4 regions of the Actinomadura keratinilytica genome follow, and region 4 is predicted to be linked to each of the others. Evidence: riboswitches for the same ligand, from Rfam matches in the RefSeq annotation. Region 4 holds a riboswitch; each other region holds the start of a gene.
The links. A riboswitch is a leader RNA that binds a small molecule or an ion and turns the genes downstream of it on or off. The one in region 4 is predicted to bind cobalamin.

Region 1: another riboswitch for cobalamin. It lies ahead of metE (5-methyltetrahydropteroyltriglutamate--homocysteine S-methyltransferase); the one in region 4 lies ahead of ABD879_RS24105 (CbtB domain-containing protein).
Region 2: another riboswitch for cobalamin. It lies ahead of cobN (cobaltochelatase subunit CobN); the one in region 4 lies ahead of ABD879_RS24105 (CbtB domain-containing protein).
Region 3: another riboswitch for cobalamin. It lies ahead of ABD879_RS10955 (ABC transporter substrate-binding protein); the one in region 4 lies ahead of ABD879_RS24105 (CbtB domain-containing protein).

The regions. Positions count from the first base shown of each region.
Region 1 is NZ_BAABDO010000001.1:140,573-144,779, forward strand. It holds gene metE (5-methyltetrahydropteroyltriglutamate--homocysteine S-methyltransferase) at 1-1,915, opposite strand, end outside; cobalamin riboswitch at 2,026-2,249, opposite strand; gene ABD879_RS00595 (MBL fold metallo-hydrolase) at 2,614-3,555, opposite strand; gene ABD879_RS00600 (AraC family transcriptional regulator) at 3,657-4,207, shown strand, end outside.
Region 2 is NZ_BAABDO010000081.1:25,775-29,981, forward strand. It holds gene cobN (cobaltochelatase subunit CobN) at 1-2,047, opposite strand, end outside; cobalamin riboswitch at 2,107-2,230, opposite strand; gene ABD879_RS22650 (alkaline phosphatase family protein) at 2,376-4,112, shown strand; gene ABD879_RS22655 (HNH endonuclease family protein) at 4,145-4,207, opposite strand, start outside.
Region 3 is NZ_BAABDO010000024.1:14,886-19,092, reverse strand. It holds gene ABD879_RS10960 (FecCD family ABC transporter permease) at 1-879, opposite strand, end outside; gene ABD879_RS10955 (ABC transporter substrate-binding protein) at 876-2,069, opposite strand; cobalamin riboswitch at 2,246-2,446, opposite strand; gene ABD879_RS10950 (HAD family hydrolase) at 3,248-3,865, opposite strand; gene ABD879_RS10945 (DeoR/GlpR family DNA-binding transcription regulator) at 3,916-4,207, opposite strand, start outside.
Region 4 is NZ_BAABDO010000092.1:10,435-14,641, reverse strand. It holds gene serA (phosphoglycerate dehydrogenase) at 1-295, shown strand, start outside; gene ABD879_RS24115 ((2Fe-2S)-binding protein) at 811-1,524, shown strand; gene ABD879_RS24110 (CbtA family protein) at 1,556-2,290, opposite strand; gene ABD879_RS24105 (CbtB domain-containing protein) at 2,310-2,534, opposite strand; cobalamin riboswitch at 2,568-2,757, opposite strand; gene ABD879_RS24100 (cellulase family glycosylhydrolase) at 3,046-4,207, shown strand, end outside.

The DNA.
Region 1 (4,207 bases), on a different contig from region 4:
ACTCCGAGTAGCACATGTGGGTGTGGATCTGGGTGGTGTCGGCCACTCCCGAGGTGGCCAGCCGGAACGCGCCGACGGCCCACTGCAGGTAGGCCGCGTGCTCGGCGCGGCGCAGCGGCAGCAGTTCGCGCAGCGCGGGCTCGTCGACCTGGATGATGCGGATCCCCGCCGACTCCAGGTCGCCGATCTCGTCGCGCAGGGCGAGGGCGACCTGGCGGGCGGTGTCGGCCAGGGGCTGGTCGTCGCGGACGAACGACCAGGCCAGCATGGTGACCGGGCCGGTGAGCATGCCCTTGACGGGCTTGTTCGTCAGGCCCTGGGCGTAGGTGGTCCACTCGACGGTCATCGGCCGGGGGCGTGCGACGTCGCTGTGCAGGATCGGCGGCCGCACGCAGCGGGAACCGTAGGACTGCACCCACCCGTGCTCGGTCGTGGCGAATCCGTCCAGTTGCTCGGCGAAGTACTGGACCATGTCGTTGCGTTCGGGCTCACCGTGCACGAGCACGTCGAGCCCGATCTCCTCCTGCAGCCTGATGACGCGGGCGATCTCGTCCTTCATCGCCTGGATGTAGGCGTCCGCGGAGATGCGACCGGCCCGGTGGTCGGCGCGGACCTTGCGGATCTGCGGAGTCTGGGGGAACGAGCCGATCGTCGTCGTGGCCAGGTCGGGCAGGCGCAACGCGGCCCGCTGGGCGGCGAACCGGGCGGCGCGGTCGCCGCGGCGCGCGTCGCCGAGCATGTCCAGGCGGGCGCGGACGCGGTGGTCGATCCCGGCGGGAGGCGCCGGGATCTCGGCGGTGGCCGGGGCGTCCTCGCGCAGCGCTTTGCCGAGCGCGACGACCTCGGCGACCTTCTGGCGGGCGAACGCCAGCCGTTCCCGCACGGCCGGGTCGAGCGAGGTCTCGGCGTCCAGGTCGATCGGCACGTGCAGCAGCGAGCACGAGGTGCTCACCGCCACCTGGCCGGCCAGCCCCAGCAGCGCGGCGCACGTGGCCTTCGCGCGGCGGGAGTCGACCCGCCAGACGTTGCGGCCGTCGACCACGCCCGCCACGACGGTCCTGCGCGGCAGGCCGCCGATCGAGGCGAGCACCTCGAGGTTGTCCGGTCCGGTGACGAAGTCCAGCCCGACGGCCTCGACCCGGCTGTCGGCCAGCACGCGCAGCGCCTCCGCGCCGACCCTGCCGAAGTAGGTGGCGACCAGCAGGCGCGGCCTGCTGGGCAGCGCGCCGAGCCGCGCGTAGGCGCGGGCGAGCGCGGCGATCTCCGCTTCGGTCCGGTCGGCCGCCAGCGCGGGTTCGTCCAGCTGCACCCATGCGGTGCCCGCCCCGGCCAGCCGTTCCAGCAGCTCGGCGTACACCTCGACCAGCCCGTCGAGCAGCTCGAGCGGGCGGAACCCCGCGGGCGCGTCCGCCGCGGGCTTGGCCAGCAGCAGATAGGTGAGCGGCCCGACCAGCACCGGACGCGTCTCGATGCCGAGGGCCTTGGCCTCCCGGTACTCGAGCAGCGGTTTGGCCGCCGCTCCGTCCGCCAGCCGGAACCTGGTTCCCGGGGAGAGTTCGGGGACGATGTAGTGGTAATTGGTGTCGAACCACTTGGTCATCTCCAGCGGCGGGACGTCCTGGACGCCCCGCGCCATGGCGAAGTACCGGTCGAGGCCGGTCAGGTGGCGGTAGCGGTTCGGAACGGCGTCGACCAGGACGCTGGTGTCCAGCAGCTGGTCGTAGAAGGAGAAGGTGTTCGACGGGATCGCGTCCAGGCCCGCGTCGCGCAGCTCGGTCCAGACGGCGGCGCGCAGGTCGGCGCCCGCCTTCTCCAACGCGGCGGCGTCGATGCGCCCGGCCCAGTAGTCCTCGGTGGCGAACTTCAGCTCGCGGCGCGCCCCGATGCGGGGGTATCCGAGGATGGTGGTGTTCATGGCGGCTTCCCTCGCTAGCCACAGGCGGCCGCGCGAAAGGGAGCAGCGCAGGGTACGACGCGCGTACCGGCCGCAGGCCCTCCCGCGAGGCCGCAGACCACCGCACGCCGGTCGGCGCACGGGCGGAGGCAGGTCTTCGGACTCGCGGGCGTCGCTCCTACCGGTGTAGGAGCGTCCTACTGGCCGTCGCTTCCCAGGCCGTACGGCCCAGTGCGTGATGACGGCGGTCGTTCCCGCTCACCGCTGCGGGGCAGTCCCGGACTCTCACCGGGTTCCCTCTTACGACATCCGGCCCCGCCCGGGGCCGGATGAACCATCCGCGCAAGCGAGTGTAGCGACACACGGCCACCGCGCGGCCGCCCGTCTTCCGACCGCAACCACGTCGGTGCGGCTGCGCCACGAGTGCCGGAGGCGGCCGCACCGGCGTCGCTCCTGGGTTGTGTGCGGTGCAACTTGGCGGCCGCGTGCCCGCCTCCGGTGCAGACACCGCGTTACAGTGGTCGAAGGCTGCACCGACCGGCAGCGAGGCGCGACGCCGCCACCCCTGGCGCCAGGCTCGGCCCGTCACCACCGGGCAGGAGCAGCCCGGCGACCGCGCTGCTGCGAAATCCACCGGACGCGCTCCACCGGCAACGGCTCACCGTCATCGGCGCAGTCCTGCCCTGGCGGAACCGCAGCGACGACGCCAGGGTGAAGGGTCACTCGGAGAGTGGCGCCGTCTCCTTCGGTGCGGCCGCCGCCCAGGGGCCGAGGGCGAAAGCGGCGCTGTTCCGGCGGACTTCCAGGGCGCCCGCACCGCCGAAGTGCGCGGGGACGAGCAGCTCCCGTTCATCCGCCGCCCTCCCCAGGATCAGCCGACGGCTGTTCACAGCCTGTTCCGGATCCATGCAGGCGTTGCTGTTGCAGCAGGGGTGGAGGATCTGCACCGGGCTGTGCAGCAGATCTCCGACGAAGACCGCCCGGTCGCTCCCGGATACGAGCCGCAGCACCGACGAGCCGGGAGTGTGGCCGGGCGCGGACTCCAAGGTGAGGTGCTCGTCGATGCGGTGGAAGCCGTCCCACAGCACGGCCTGCCCGGCCTGGTGGATGGGCGCGATGCTGTCCTCGTAGATCAGGCGATCGACCTCCCGCGCACCGTTGCCGTACGCGTTGTCCGGACCGAAATGGAAGTCGTCGGCGGCCGGGATGAGGTACCGGGCGTTGGGGAACGTCGGTACCCACCGCCCGTCGGCGTCGACGGTGTTCCAGCCGACGTGGTCGACGTGGAGGTGGGTGTTGACGACGACGTCCACATCCTGCGGGCGGACACCGGCCTTCGCCAGCAGACCGGGAAGATCGCTCTGGGCCCGGTGGAACGGCCCCATGCCGGGGCGCTCGCGCCCGGCACCCGCTCCGGTGTCCACCAGCACGGTCCGCCCACTGCTGCGCAGCACCCAACTCTGCAGGGCGGCCACCACCCTGTCGGTGTCCGGCTCCCAGTGGTCCGGTGCCAGCCAGTCCTCGTTGTCCTTCCACACCTCGGCGGCGACGGCGGGGAACATGGCGGAGGTGGGCATGAACGGTACGTGCCACTCGACGACCCGGATGACCTCGACGTCCCCCAGCGACATGCTCTGCACGCTCACATTCACGTTCGTCATGCGCCCGACCCTAAAAACCCCGAACGATCCGCTCAATGCGCACTTGGCTCGAGTGAATAAGAAGGCGTCTCATACATGATGCGTGGGCATAATCTTGGTGCATGGACGTGGTGAGTGACGCCATCTCCGCCGTGCGTCTTGGGCACCCCCGGTTTCGCCGAGTGCGTACGAGCGGAAGCTGGTGCGTGCGGCTGGCCCCCTACGACGGCGCGGGCTTCCACGTCGTGGTGAAAGGCGGCTGCTGGCTGCTGACCGATGGCGGCGCCCGGATGTCCCTCGGCGTGGGCGACGCGGTGCTGCTGCCTCACGGCGCCGGCCATGTGATCGCCGATTCCCCCGTCGACGCGTCGGTCGCGGGGGGGAAGGCGGAGCCGTTCGAGCAGTGGCTTACGGAGACGGGGGCGCGAGGCCGACCTGGTCGCGAGGAAGTGGAGATGCTCTGCGGCAAGTACCGGCTCGACTGCAGCCGCATGCACCCGCTGATGACGGAGTTGCCCGAGGTCGTCCACATTCCGAACCGGGTCGGCAGCCACCCCGAACTCCGTGCCGCGATCGACCTGCTCGCCGGTGAGCTGGACGAGGTGCGCCCCGGCTCCTGCGTGGCCCTCCCGAACCTGCTCGACCTCCTCCTCATCTACATGATCCGGGCCTG
Region 2 (4,207 bases), on a different contig from region 4:
CCCACACCTGGGCGGCGCGCAGCACGGCCAGCACCAGGTTGACGCGGGCCGCGCCGAGCGGCTCCTGCCCCAGGACGTGCAGGCCGTCGCGGATCTGCACGTCCTTGACCTCGCACAGGTAGCCGTCGATGTGCAGGATGAAGTCGTCGAACTCGGCCTCGCCGGGCATCTCCTCCCGGCCCAGGTCGCGGTGCAGCTGCGCGGCCTGCACCAGCGTCCAGATCTGGGCGCGCACCGCGGGGAGTTTGGCCGGGTCCAGGTCGGCGACGGTGGCGTACTCGTCCAGCAGCTGCTCCAGCTTGGCCAGGTCGCCGTAGGTCTCGGCGCGCGCCATGGGCGGCACGAGGTGGTCGACGACGGTGGCGTGCCCGCGCCGTTTGGCCTGCGTGCCCTCGCCCGGGTCGTTGACGATGAACGGGTACACCAGCGGCAGGTCGCCCAGCACGCCGTCGGGTGCGCACTCGGCGGACAGGCCGAGCCCCTTGCCGGGCAGCCATTCCAGCGTGCCGTGCTTGCCGAGGTGCACGATCGCGTCGGCGCCGAACTCCTCGTCCAGCCAGCGGTAGGCGGCCAGGTAGTGGTGGGACGGCGGCAGGTCCGGGTCGTGGTAGATCGCCACGGGGTTCTCGCCGAAGCCCCGCGGCGGCTGGATCATCAGCACGGCGTTGCCGAACCGCAGCGACGCCAGGACGATGTCGTCGCCGTCCACGTACAGGTCGCCGGGCGGTTCGCCCCAGTGCTCGCGGACGCGTTCGCGCAGCGGCTCGGGCAGCGCCTCGAACCAGCGGCGGTAGGCGGCGAGGGGCACCCGCGCGGGAGCGGCGCGCAGCTGCTCTTCGGTGAGCCACTCCACGTCGTGGCCGCCCGCCTCGATCAGCGCGTGGATGAGCGGGTCGCCGCTGTCGGGGTCGCGCCACAGCGTGTCGTCGCCGCCCAGCCGGTAGCCGGCGGCGGCCATGGCGCGCAGCAGCCGCACGGCCGAGGTGGGCGTGTCCAGGCCGACGGCGTTGCCGATCCGCGAGTGCTTGGTGGGGTACGACGACAGCACGATCGCGACGCGTTTGCGGTCGTTCGGCACGTGCCGCAGCCGCGCGTGCCGCACGGCGATCCCGGCGACGCGGGCGGCCCGCTCCTCGTCGGCCACGTACACGGGGACGCCGTCGGGGCCCTCCTCCTTGAAGGAGAACGGCACGGAGACCAGGCGCCCGTCGAACTCGGGGATGGCGACCTGCATGGCCGCGTCCATCGGCGACAGCGCCCCGTCCGACTCCTGCCAGGCGGCGCGGGGCGCGGTCAGGCACAGGCCCTGCACGACGGGCACGTCCAGGGCCGCCAGCGCGCCGGCGTCCCAGGAGTCCTCGTCGCCGCCCGCGACGGCCTGCGCGGCGACCGTCCCGCCCGCCGCCAGCACGGTCGCGACCAGCGCGTCGGCCTTGCCGAGCAGGTCCAGCAGGCCCGGGTCGGCGCCGCGCAGCGACCCGCAGAACACCGGCAGCGCGTTGCCGCCCTTCTCCTCGATCTTCCGGCACAGCACATCGACGAACGCGGTGTTTCCCGACAGTTCGTGCGCGCGGTAGAAGACGACGCCGACCGTGGGGCGGTCCGGGTCGTGCGCGTACGAGCCGTGCACCCCGTACGACGGCATCGCGGCGGGCGGTGCGAAGCCCTCGCCCGTCAGCAGCACGGTGTCCGACAGGAACCGGGCCAGTTCCCGCAGGTTGGCGACGCCGCCCTCGCGCAGGTAGGCCAGCGCCTCGGCCGCCACCCCGGCCGGGACGGTGGACAGGCCCATCAGCTCGGCGTCCGGGTCGGCCTCGCCGCCGAGGAACACCGCGGGCGGGCCGCCGCGGCGCCGCAGCCGCTCGACGCCCTCCGGCCAGGTCTTGCGTCCGCCCAGCAGCCGCACGACGACGACGTCGGCGTCCTCGGCGAGCCGTTCGGCCTCCTCGGGGGCGAGCCGCACCGGATTGGCCGTCACGTAGCCGGCGTCGGCCGCGCGGGCGGCGAGCAGCTCGGTGTCGGCGGTGGACAGCAGCAGGACACGCATCGGCAGGGCCTCCTCCGGGGTCCGCGCCCCGGCTCGGTGACGAGGTCGCGACGGCGCGGAGTCTCCTGGCTCCCGGATCGGCGTCGCGGCCTCCGGCCTTCCAGCGCGTGCGCCGTGGCCGTGTGCGGAGGCGGACTCCCCGGTCACAGTTGCGGGACAGCCCCGGATTCGCACCGGGTTCCTCCCCTGCCGTCGGCCGTCATCGTAGCCGTGGCTGAACCGGCGCCCCGCAGCCGCCGTACCTAGGGGCGGGCAGCGCGGACCGGTCTCCCCCGTGAGCCGGCGTGCGCGACAGTGGTGGGCTGGCTGCGTATGGGAGGACCTTCTCGTGTCTGTCTTCACGCCGTCCCCTCGGGGAACGGCGCCGCCGGACGGCGACCCGACGACGCAAGACGCCCCGTCCCGCCCGCGGAGAGCGCTCGCCGCGCTGCGCCGGCGCCGGGTCTGGCCGCGGACGCTGACCGTCCTGGCGTTCCTGCTGGTGGCCTTCGCCCTGCTCACGCCGAACCGGCTCGACAGGCTCACCCCGGGCGCGTTCGCCCGCGTGCCGATCGAGGGGGTCCTCGGCGTGGTCGTCGTGCTGGTCCTGCGCGGGCGGGCCCGGCGGATCGCGGCGGGGGCCGGCGGCGCCGTCCTCGGCATGCTGCTCGTCGTGAAGATCGTCGACATGGGCTTCTACCAGGTGCTGGTGCGGCCGTGGGACCCGGTGCTGGACTGGGCGTTCGTCGGCGCGGGCCTGGAGTTCTTCACCGGCGAGTACGGCGGGGTCGGCGGCGTCGCGGCGCCGGCCGGGGCGGTGGGGCTGGCCGTCGTCGTGATCGTGGTCGTGGCGCTGGCGGCGGTGCGGCTGGCGGGCGTCGCGGCCCGGCACGACAGCGGGGCGGCCCGCGCCGTCGCGGTGCTGTGGGCGGTGTGGACGGTGGGCACCGTGTTCAGCGTGCACCTGGTCCCCGGGGTGCCGGTGGCGTCGTCCTCCACCACCCGGCTCGCCTACAAGCGCGTGCTGGCGGTGCGCAAGGGCCTGCACGACAAGGAGGTGTTCGCCCGGCAGGCCGCCGTGGACGCCTTCGGCGCCACGCCGGGCGACCGGCTGCTGACCGGCCTGCGCGGCAAGGACGTGCTGGTCGCGTTCATCGAGAGCTACGGACGCGACGCCGTCGAGGACCCGGAGTTCTCCGCCCAGGTGGGGGCGGTGCTCGACGCCGGCGGCGAACGCCTGCGCAAGGCCGGGATCGGGGCCCGCAGCGCCTGGCTCACCTCCTCCACGGTCGGCGGGGGAAGCTGGCTGGCCCACGCCACGCTGCTGTCCGGCCTGTGGATCGACAACCAGCAGCGGTACCGCAACCTGGTCGCCGGCGACCGGCTGACGCTCAACCGGGCCTTCCACCGGGCGGGCTGGCGGACGGTCGGCCTCATGCCCGCCATCATCCGGGCCTGGCCGGAGGGCCGGTTCTTCGGCTACGACCAGGTCTACGACAACCGGACCCTGGGGTACCGGGGGCCGCGCTGGGCGTACGCCACCATGCCGGACCAGTACGTCCTGTCGTTCTTCCAGCGCAAGGAGCGCGAGGCCCGCGGCACACCGGTCATGGCCGAGACCGCGCTGGTGTCCAGCCACGCCCCCTGGGCGGCCGTCCCCCGCCTCGTCGACTGGCGGCAGGTCGGCGACGGCTCGGTCTTCAACGCCCAGGGCGGTGCGGGCCTGGACGCCGACTGGCCGCCCAGCGACCGCATCCGCGCCGAGTACCGCAAGTCCATCGAGTACAGCCTGAACACCATGGTCTCCTACGCGGAGACCTACGGCGACGACGACCTCGTGCTGGTCTTCCTCGGCGACCACCAGCCCGCCCCGCTGATCACCGGCGAGGGCGCGAGCCGGGACGTCCCGATCACCATCGTCGCCCGCGACCCGAAGGTGCTGGACCAGATCTCCGCCTGGGGCTGGCAGGACGGCCTCAAACCCGCCCCGCAGTCCCCCGTCTGGAGGATGAGCGACTTCCGCGACCGCTTCCTCACCGCCTTCGGCTCCCAGCCGACCGCCCCCTCATCCCCCGCCCCCCGCTGATCATCGACGGCGGCGCACGGCTCAAACCACCGCTACGAGCGTCGCAAGCCCGGCATCATGCCGTGAAAAACCGGATCAGCGAGCATGGGGATCAC
Region 3 (4,207 bases), on a different contig from region 4:
CAGCAGCCGGGCGAGGTGCGGTACGGCCAGGCCGAGGAAGGCGATGGGACCGCAGTAGGCGGTGACCGCACCGGCCAGCACCGACGCCGACAGCAGCGTGCCCGTGCGGACGCGCCGCACCTTCACCCCCATGGTGCGGGCGTAGTTCTCCCCCAGCAGCAGCGCGTTGAGGGGTTTGATCCCGGCGAGCGCGGCGGCCAGCGCACCGCCGCACACCGGCGCGAACAGCGCCAGGTCCGCCCAGGACACCCCGGTGAAGCCGCCCAGCCCCCAGGAGATGAACTGCTGGGCGCGGCGCGGGTCGGTGCAGGCCAGCAGCAGGGAGATGAGCGACGTCGCGGCCGCGCCGACCATCACCCCGATGACCAAGAGCGTGACCACCGACCGGACCCGCCGCGACAGCAGCAGCACCATGACCAGCACCGCGGCCGCCCCCGCCGACGCGGCCGCGACCACGCCGATCCGGCCGAGCCCGGCGACGCCCGCGGTGAACGCGCCGGCCGCACCGCCGGTCCCGGCGACCACCAGCGCCACTCCCAGGCTCGCGCCCGAGCTGACCCCGAGTATGTAGGGCTCGGCCAGCGGGTTGCGGAACAGCGTCTGCATCTGCACGCCCGCCACGGCCAGGGCGGCCCCGGCGAGGGTCGCGGTCAGCGCCCGCGGCAGCCGCACCGTCCAGATGACGGTCTCGGCGCCCGGGTCGGCGCCCGGAGTCTTCAGCAGGGCGGGCACGGCCTGGGTGAGGGGGATGGTGGTGGAGCCGATCGCCACGGCCAGCACCAGCGCCGTCCCCGCCGCCACCGCCGAAGCCGCAAGGACCAGTCCTCGGCGGTGGCGTGCGACCATCGCCGGGACCGCGGACACGGCCAGGGACGTCATGAGGCCAGCCGCCGGTAGAAGGTGAAAGTGTGGCCCGGGGCCAGATCGGGGTGCAGGATGGCCACCAGGTCGGCCAGAATCAGGTCCGGACGGGCCACCCCGCGTTCATAGAAGTCGTTGCCTCCGCCGGGCCCGAGCGCCTTGTTGCTCGACCACACCGCCCCGGTCTTGAAGGCGGTGAACTCGGCGTAACGGGGGTCGTCCTCGCGCACGTCGGCCAGGGTCTTCCACTCGGTGACGTTGGCCAGCCACACCTTGGCGTCCCTGCCCTTGGCCAGCACCGCTTCCAGATCCAGCGTCGTGCTGCCGGTTCCCTTGGTGGAGGCCCAGGGGTAGGTGCCGCCCGCGTCCTTGATGAGCCCGGCGACATAGCTGCCGCCATTGGGTACCGCCCATTCGCCGTGCAACATCTGACCGGGCAGGACGGTCACCGTGGGCGCGGCCTCGACCTTGGCCGCCAGAGCCGTGTAAGCCTGCTCGACCCTGCCGAAGACCTCGTTCGCCTTGGCCTCGGTACCGGTCAGGGCGGCCATGAGCCTGATCCACTCGGCGCGGCCGAGCGGGGTGGACTCCAGCCACTCGGCGTTGGCCACCACCTTCACCCCGGCCTTGCGCAGGGCGGGGTAGTCCCTGTCCTCGATGCCCCCGGTCATCAGCACGTCCGGACGCGCGCCGATCACCTTCTCCACGTCGATCTGACCGGCGCGCGCGTACTCGGCGACCGCGCCGCTTCGCACCCGCTCCAGCACCTGCGGGGAGCTGATCGGCGCGCTCTGCGCCACCCCGGTCAGGACGTCCAGCACGCCCAGTTCGGTGACGAACGGCAGGTGCGTGGTGGACGCCGAGTACAGCGTGTCGATCGGTGTCTCCACCGTGATCGCCCCGGCCAGATCGCCTTCCGCCTTGGGCGCCGGGGTGCCGCACCGCACCAGCACGTACTTCTCCGGCCTGGCCCCGGGTGCGGGCTGTTCGACGGTGACGACCTGGTAGTTCTTGGCGTAGGTCAGGGTGAAGTTGGCGGCGTGCCGGACGGTCTGCTTGACCGGGAAGTAGTCCTTGGACGCGTCGAAGTCCTTGACACAGCCGCGATCCGCGGCCGTGGACGGCGAACCGCCACCGCCTCCGCATGCCGTGAGCGCGAACAGGGCGGCCAGGACAAGACCGCCGAACCGATGCGAGGCACGAAGCATCGCTGTCTCTCCCTGCGACGGGCCGCGACCGCCGTTCCGCGACGGCGTCCGCGGCGCGGAAGGGGCGGATCGCAGGGAGGGGCCGCCGCGCGGCCGCGGAACCGCCGCGCGCGGGCAGGGAATTCGGGCATGCCCGGTCCACCGTCCTCTCTCCGGGGAGATCCGCCCCGGGTTCCTTCGAGGAAGCGACGACGTGAGTCTCCTGGCTCTCGGGTCAACGCTCGTCCCGGCCTTCCCACCCGCCGGAGCGGGCAGTGGCGTCGTTCGGGATCCGCTCGCCGATCACAGTGGCGGGACCGCGCCGGATTCGCACCGGCTTCCTCGTTCCGCCGTCGCCTACAGCGCACAATGATGGCACATGCGACACCTGCCACCTACTTGCACCAAGGTCCCGCTTCGACCGTCCTGCACGAAGAGCAGGCGTCACGCAGACGAGCGGCGGGCCACGCCTCGTCTGTGCCGCCAGGGTGGCCGACGGCGTCTGCTCACGCGATGAGCTGAGCGGCATGATGTCGGCGACAACGCCGACCCGGTCCCACCAATGATCGACCACCGGTCCCGGCGTGCCACCAGCACGCTGATCAAGTGCATCGAGGTGCCCGGCGAGCCCGGCCTGTTCGGCCGGACGGCCCCATCGCTCGCCACGTCCGAACTCCTGCGCGATCACTGCGCCCGACGGCAGATCACCTTCCGGATGGACCAACGCCCGCTGCCACGCTTGACGCCGAAGCAGCGACGTCGGCCGCACCCGGCCTACTCCATCGCCCACCGGACGGCGGCGAGGGCGGGCGTTCTCAGCGGGACGCGAAGACCACCTGATCGCCCCCGCCGGCATCGGGCAGTTGCCCGGCCGGGGCCGGCGACCATGAGCCCAGAACACCGGGCAGCCCGGGGACCGAATCGATCACCTGACGGGCGACGGTGTCGGTGCACCGCAGGAACGCCAGGTGACGAACGGCGTGCGCGGCGACCTGCTCGATGCGCGGCCTGCGCGGGGACGGGCTGGCCGGCCCCTCGCTTCGGGGACCGGATCCAGGTGTTTGTGTGGGTACGTTAGTTATTGCGCACAGATTCCCTGGGACGGTTGCCGTCCATCCCGCCCCGGCAATGACCTCTGGAGGCGGGGAATGCCGACGTGCGGATCGCGAGCAGTCGGCGGGGCTTGGTTTGCCTTCCGATTACAGGAGTCCGAGCGGCTTCAGTCGGTCGCGGAGTGATGTGGCGTCGGTGAAGAGGAGGGCTCCCATGCCGAGGGCCTCGGCCGCCGCCACGTTGACCGGGTTGTCGTCGACGAACAGTGTCTCGTGCGGCGCCACACCGAACCGCTGCAGGGCGAGCCGGAAGATCTCCGGGTCGGGCTTGCACACCTTCACCTCCCCGGACACCACGACGTCCCGGAACAGCTCCAGCACCGGGTACTCGCGCACGGCGATCGGGTAGGTCTCGGCCGACCAGTTGGTGATGGCGAACATCGGCGTGCCCGCGCCGTGGATCTCGGCGACGAGTTCAGGCACGCCCGGGATGGGTCCGCCCAGCATCTCCGGCCACCGCCGCCAGTACGCCTCGATCAGCTCGCGCTGGTCCGGGTGGCGGGCGGCGGCCACCTCGACGGCCTCGGCGAACGAACGGCCGCGGTCCTGCTCGGCGTTCCACGAGTCGGAGCAGACCTCGGTGAGGAAGCGCTCCCGTTCCGCGTCGTCGGGAATCAGCTTGCGGTACAGGTGCAGCGGATCCCAGTCGATGATCACGCCGCCGATGTCGAAGATGACCGAGGTCACGGGGCCGGGCGCGGGCATGGCTGCCGTCACTTCCTCTCGCGTTCGAAACGTCGGGCGCAGGCCGGAGATCACACCAGGATGACCGCGACCCCCGCGGCCTCGATCTTCTCCAGTTCGCCGGGCGGCGCGCTGGAGTCGGTGACGATCGCGTCCAGATCGGTGACCGGGCAGACATGTCCGAGCCCGGTCCGGGTGAACTTGGAACCGTCGCACACGGCGATCTTGCGCTGTGCGGCGGCGAGCGCCGCCTGTTTGATCGGGACCTCTGCCAGGTCGTGGGCCGTCAGCCCGTGCCGGGCCGACAGCCCGCACACCGCGAGTACGGCGGTGTCGACGCGCAGCGCGCGCAGCGAGGTCTCG
Region 4 (4,207 bases):
CCCCAAGCACCACGAGCGCATCGTGGAGATCAACGGCTACGACATGGAGCTGTCGCCGACCGACCACATGGCGTTCTTCTCCTACAGCGACCGGCCCGGCATCGTCGGCGTGGTCGGCCGGCTGCTCGGCGACCAGGGCGTCAACATCGCCGGCATGCAGGTCGGCCGGGACGCCAAGGGCGGCACCGCGCTGATCGCGCTGACCGTCGACTCGGCCATCCCGACCCAGCTCATCGACGTGATCCGGGACGAGATCGGCGCCGAGATGGGCCGCCGCGTCGACCTTGACGGCTGACCTCGACGGCTGACCTCGACGGCTGATCTCGACGGCTGACCTCCGCAGAGGCGGGCGGGGTGCGCTCGGCGCGCCCCGCCCGCCTTGCTGTTCGCCCCGGGCCTCCCCGGGACGGCCCCCACCTGCGGATTCTTCGCCGACTGTCTCAGCATTCGGAAAGTTCGGCCACGGATCGGGACATTCCGGGAATCGAGCCGGTAACGTGGGCAGGGTCATGCGCTTGGTGGTACGCATCCTTCGCCGCCGCGGCGGGGCCTGATACGGCAGGCCGGCGACCCGCCGCGGAGCAGGGTGCCGGCCGTAAGCCCGTCGTTCACTCTTCCGACGAACCACCACGAGGAACAGCGATCATGAGCAACTCCGGTACCACGCCCACGCCTGCCGACGACGCCGCCGAGGAGGCGGCCCGCGCGCTGCAGACGGCCCTGGACCGCCGCGACAACGGCGGCCGCTCCGCCCGCTGACCCGCTGGTCCGCTCCCGCCGGACGGGCGGCGGCCTGGCATGATCGCCGACATGGCGGCACCTGACCGGGCGGGAGCGGACGAGGTCCGCCGGGCGCTGGCGGACGCGGCCCGGCTGGGCCCCTACTTCCAGATCGCCACCGACCCCGCCGAGGAGGCCGACCCCACCTGGCGGCCCCTGCCCGAACCCGACCCGGCGCGGCTCGGCGGGCTGACCGACGCCTACGCGCGGCGGCTGGGCACCTCGGAGCGCCGGGTGGCGGCGTCCATCCTCTTCCAGGGGCTGGCGTCGCGGCTGTGGTCGCCCGTGGTGGCGGCCGCGGCGCACGGCGTCGTACCCGACCTGTCCGGGCTGCACTGGCGCTGGGCCCCCGGCGCGCCGATCGCGCTCTGGCTCGCCGACCCCGGCGGCTGGCGCGCCGCCGGCGACCCCGCCGCCACCGCCCGGCTCGTGCACCGCACGGTCGTGGAAGGGCAGCTGCGGCCGCTGCGCGCCACCCTGCTGCGGATCGTCCGGCTCGCGGACGGCCTGCTGTGGGGCAACGCGTCCGCCGCCCTCGCCGGAACGCTGCGCGCCGGCACGCTCAGGCCCGAACTGGCCGAGCCGGTCGGCACGCTCGTGCGGGAGCTGTTCGGGCATGCGCCGCTGGCGGGCACCGGCTCGTTCACCCCGGACGGGTTCGTCCGCCGCAGCTGCTGCCTGTACTACCGGGTGCCGCCGGGCGGCGAGATGTGCGGCGACTGCGCCCTCCTGCGCCGCGCCTGAGCGGCCGGCACGGCGCAGGAGGGCGCGCCGATCAGGCCGCCGCGGCGGCCGGTGACGGCCGCCGAACCGCACGCTCGGCGAGCACGCCGAACACCAGGCCCAGCGTCGCCCACAGGGCGACCTGGACGCCCAGCGACGCGATCCGGAAGTCCCACAGCACCGTGGCCGGGAACCCGTCGGCGACCGCGTCCGGCGTCGGCGTCAGCCGGTACACCAGCGCCAGCACGACCGCGAACCCGGCCGCGGTGGCGATCGCGGCGTTCCAGGCCCCCAGCCTGGGCAGCAGGCGGCGGAACACGATGGCGGCGGCGACGACCGACAGCACGCCCAGCGCCACCATGCCGAAGTACAGCGCGGTACGGCCGCCGATCGTGTCCGGGTTGCCGACGGCCGGGGGCGTCGGCGGGTACTTCAGGAACGGCACCAGCTCGACGGCCACGAACCCGCCCAGCGCGACCAGTGCGGCGGTGGCGCGGGCGCCGAACGCGCCGATGCGGCCGTAGGCGACCGCGAACGCGATCGCGAACAGCCCGCCGAGCGCGACGCCGTACACGCCGAGCGCGGTGATCAGCCCGGCCGTCTTCTGCACCGTGCGGCTAACGACCTCCTCCTCGTGGCCCCCGTGGCCCTCGTGGGCGGCGTGGGCCTCCTCGACGGCGATGGCGTGCTCCACCTGCGGCTCCCCGTACAGCCAGGCGACGAGCAGCGCGAGCGCTGCCGCAGCCAGCCCGGCGAGCATGCCGCGGACCAGCAGTGATCTCATCATCTGCGCACCGGCCCGCCGGTCAGTGGCAGGGGAAGCCGAGCAGGTGGCGGCCGTCGTGGGTGAACTCGTGCACCCAGTTGCCGCCGATGAGGGAGGTGGCGCCCTGCTCGGCGCCGACGAAGTAGATCAGCACCAGGCCGAGCACCGCGGCGAACACCGCCCACGGCAGGACCTGGCGGAGGGGGATGCGGACGGGGGCCGGACGCTCGCCGGCAGGCGTCGACGAAACGGCGGTCTGGGCCATCTCAAGGTCTCCTCACGGGGTTCACTCGCCCCGGTTGCGGGAGGACGACGGGTCAGTGTCCTGACTCCCAGATCAGCGCCTCCCGCCGACCTTCCAGCCGGGCTTCCGGCCGTGGTCGTCGAGTGGGGGAGGCTCCCTGGTCACAGTGGCGGGACCGTCCTGGATTCGCACCAGGTTCCTGCGCACCGTCGCCTCGATGTGCACTTGTCGACAAGAGCGTCCCCTTTGCGGTGGTCCAGCGTCAAGTACGGGCTCTGTCACTCAAGCGGGCGGTGCGGGCCGCGCCCGCCCCGTGAAAGGGCGCCGCGGCGGACGCGGCGGCGCTTCACGAGGTGGAACGGGCGCCGTACGGGCGGACGGCGTGAAAATCCGCCGCCCGGTCCGCGGTTCGTTGACCCTGCGGACGGCGCGTTCCCACAATCTCCGGCGATTCGCCCTCCGCGTTCGCTCCCACGAACCGCGACCGCATCTGCTTTCCGACCCGTTCCCCCGACCTGGAGGCGCCCGAGCCATGACCCGTCCCGCAGCTGTACGACCGCCGGTGGCGCGGGCGATGGCCGCGCTGGCCGTCTGCCTGAGCCTCGTGGCCGCCGCGCTGACGGCCGTGCTGGTCCGCCCGCCGGGCGCCGCCGCGGCCCCTGCAGGCACCGGCACCGGATACCTCAGCACCAGCGGCAACCGGATCGTCGACGCCACCGGCCAGACGGTCCGGCTGACCGGCATCAACTGGTTCGGCATGGAGACCGACAACAAGACCTTCCACGGCCTGTGGTCGCGCGGCTACCGGTCCATGCTCGACCAGATGGCCGAGCTCGGCTACAACACGCTGCGCGTGCCCTACTCCAACGATGCGCTGAAGCCGGACGCCCAGGCCACCAGCGTCGACGCGGTCTCCAACCCCGACCTGGCGGGCCTGCACCCGCTGGAGATCCTCGACAAGGTGATCGCCTACGCCGGGCAGAAGGGCATGCGGGTGATCCTGGACCGGCACCGGCCGACCAGCGCGGGCCAGTCGGCGCTGTGGTACACCCCCGCCGTCTCCGAGACGACGTGGATCGAGGACTGGAAGGCGCTGGCCCGCCGCTACGCGGGCAACCCCACCGTGATCGGCGCCGACCTGCACAACGAGCCGCACGCCGACGGCACCGATCCGGGCGGCACCGGCGCGTGCTGGGGCTGCGGCGACCCGGCCCGCGACTGGCGGCTGGCGGCCGAGCGCGCGGGCAACGCCATCCTGTCGGTCAACCCCGACTGGCTGATCTTCGTCGAGGGCGTGAGCTGCCCCAGCGGCGGCAACCCCAACTCCTGGGACGACATCCCCGACGAGCACTGCGGCTGGTGGGGCGGCAACCTGTCGAAGGCCGGGGAGTACCCGGTGCGGCTGGACGTGCCCAACCGGCTGGTGTACTCGCCGCACGAGTACGGCATCTCCGTCTACCGCCAGCCCTGGTTCGACGCCGCCGACTTCCCCGACAACCTGCCGGCGATCTGGGACCAGCAGTGGGGCTACCTCTACAAGCAGAACACCGCCCCGCTGCTGCTGGGCGAGTTCGGCACCACGTTGGCCGACCCCAAGGACAAGGTGTGGCTGGAGAGGCTGCTCGCCTACGCGGGCACCGGGGTCACGGGGATGAGCTTCACGTACTGGTCGTGGAACCCCAACTCCGGGGACA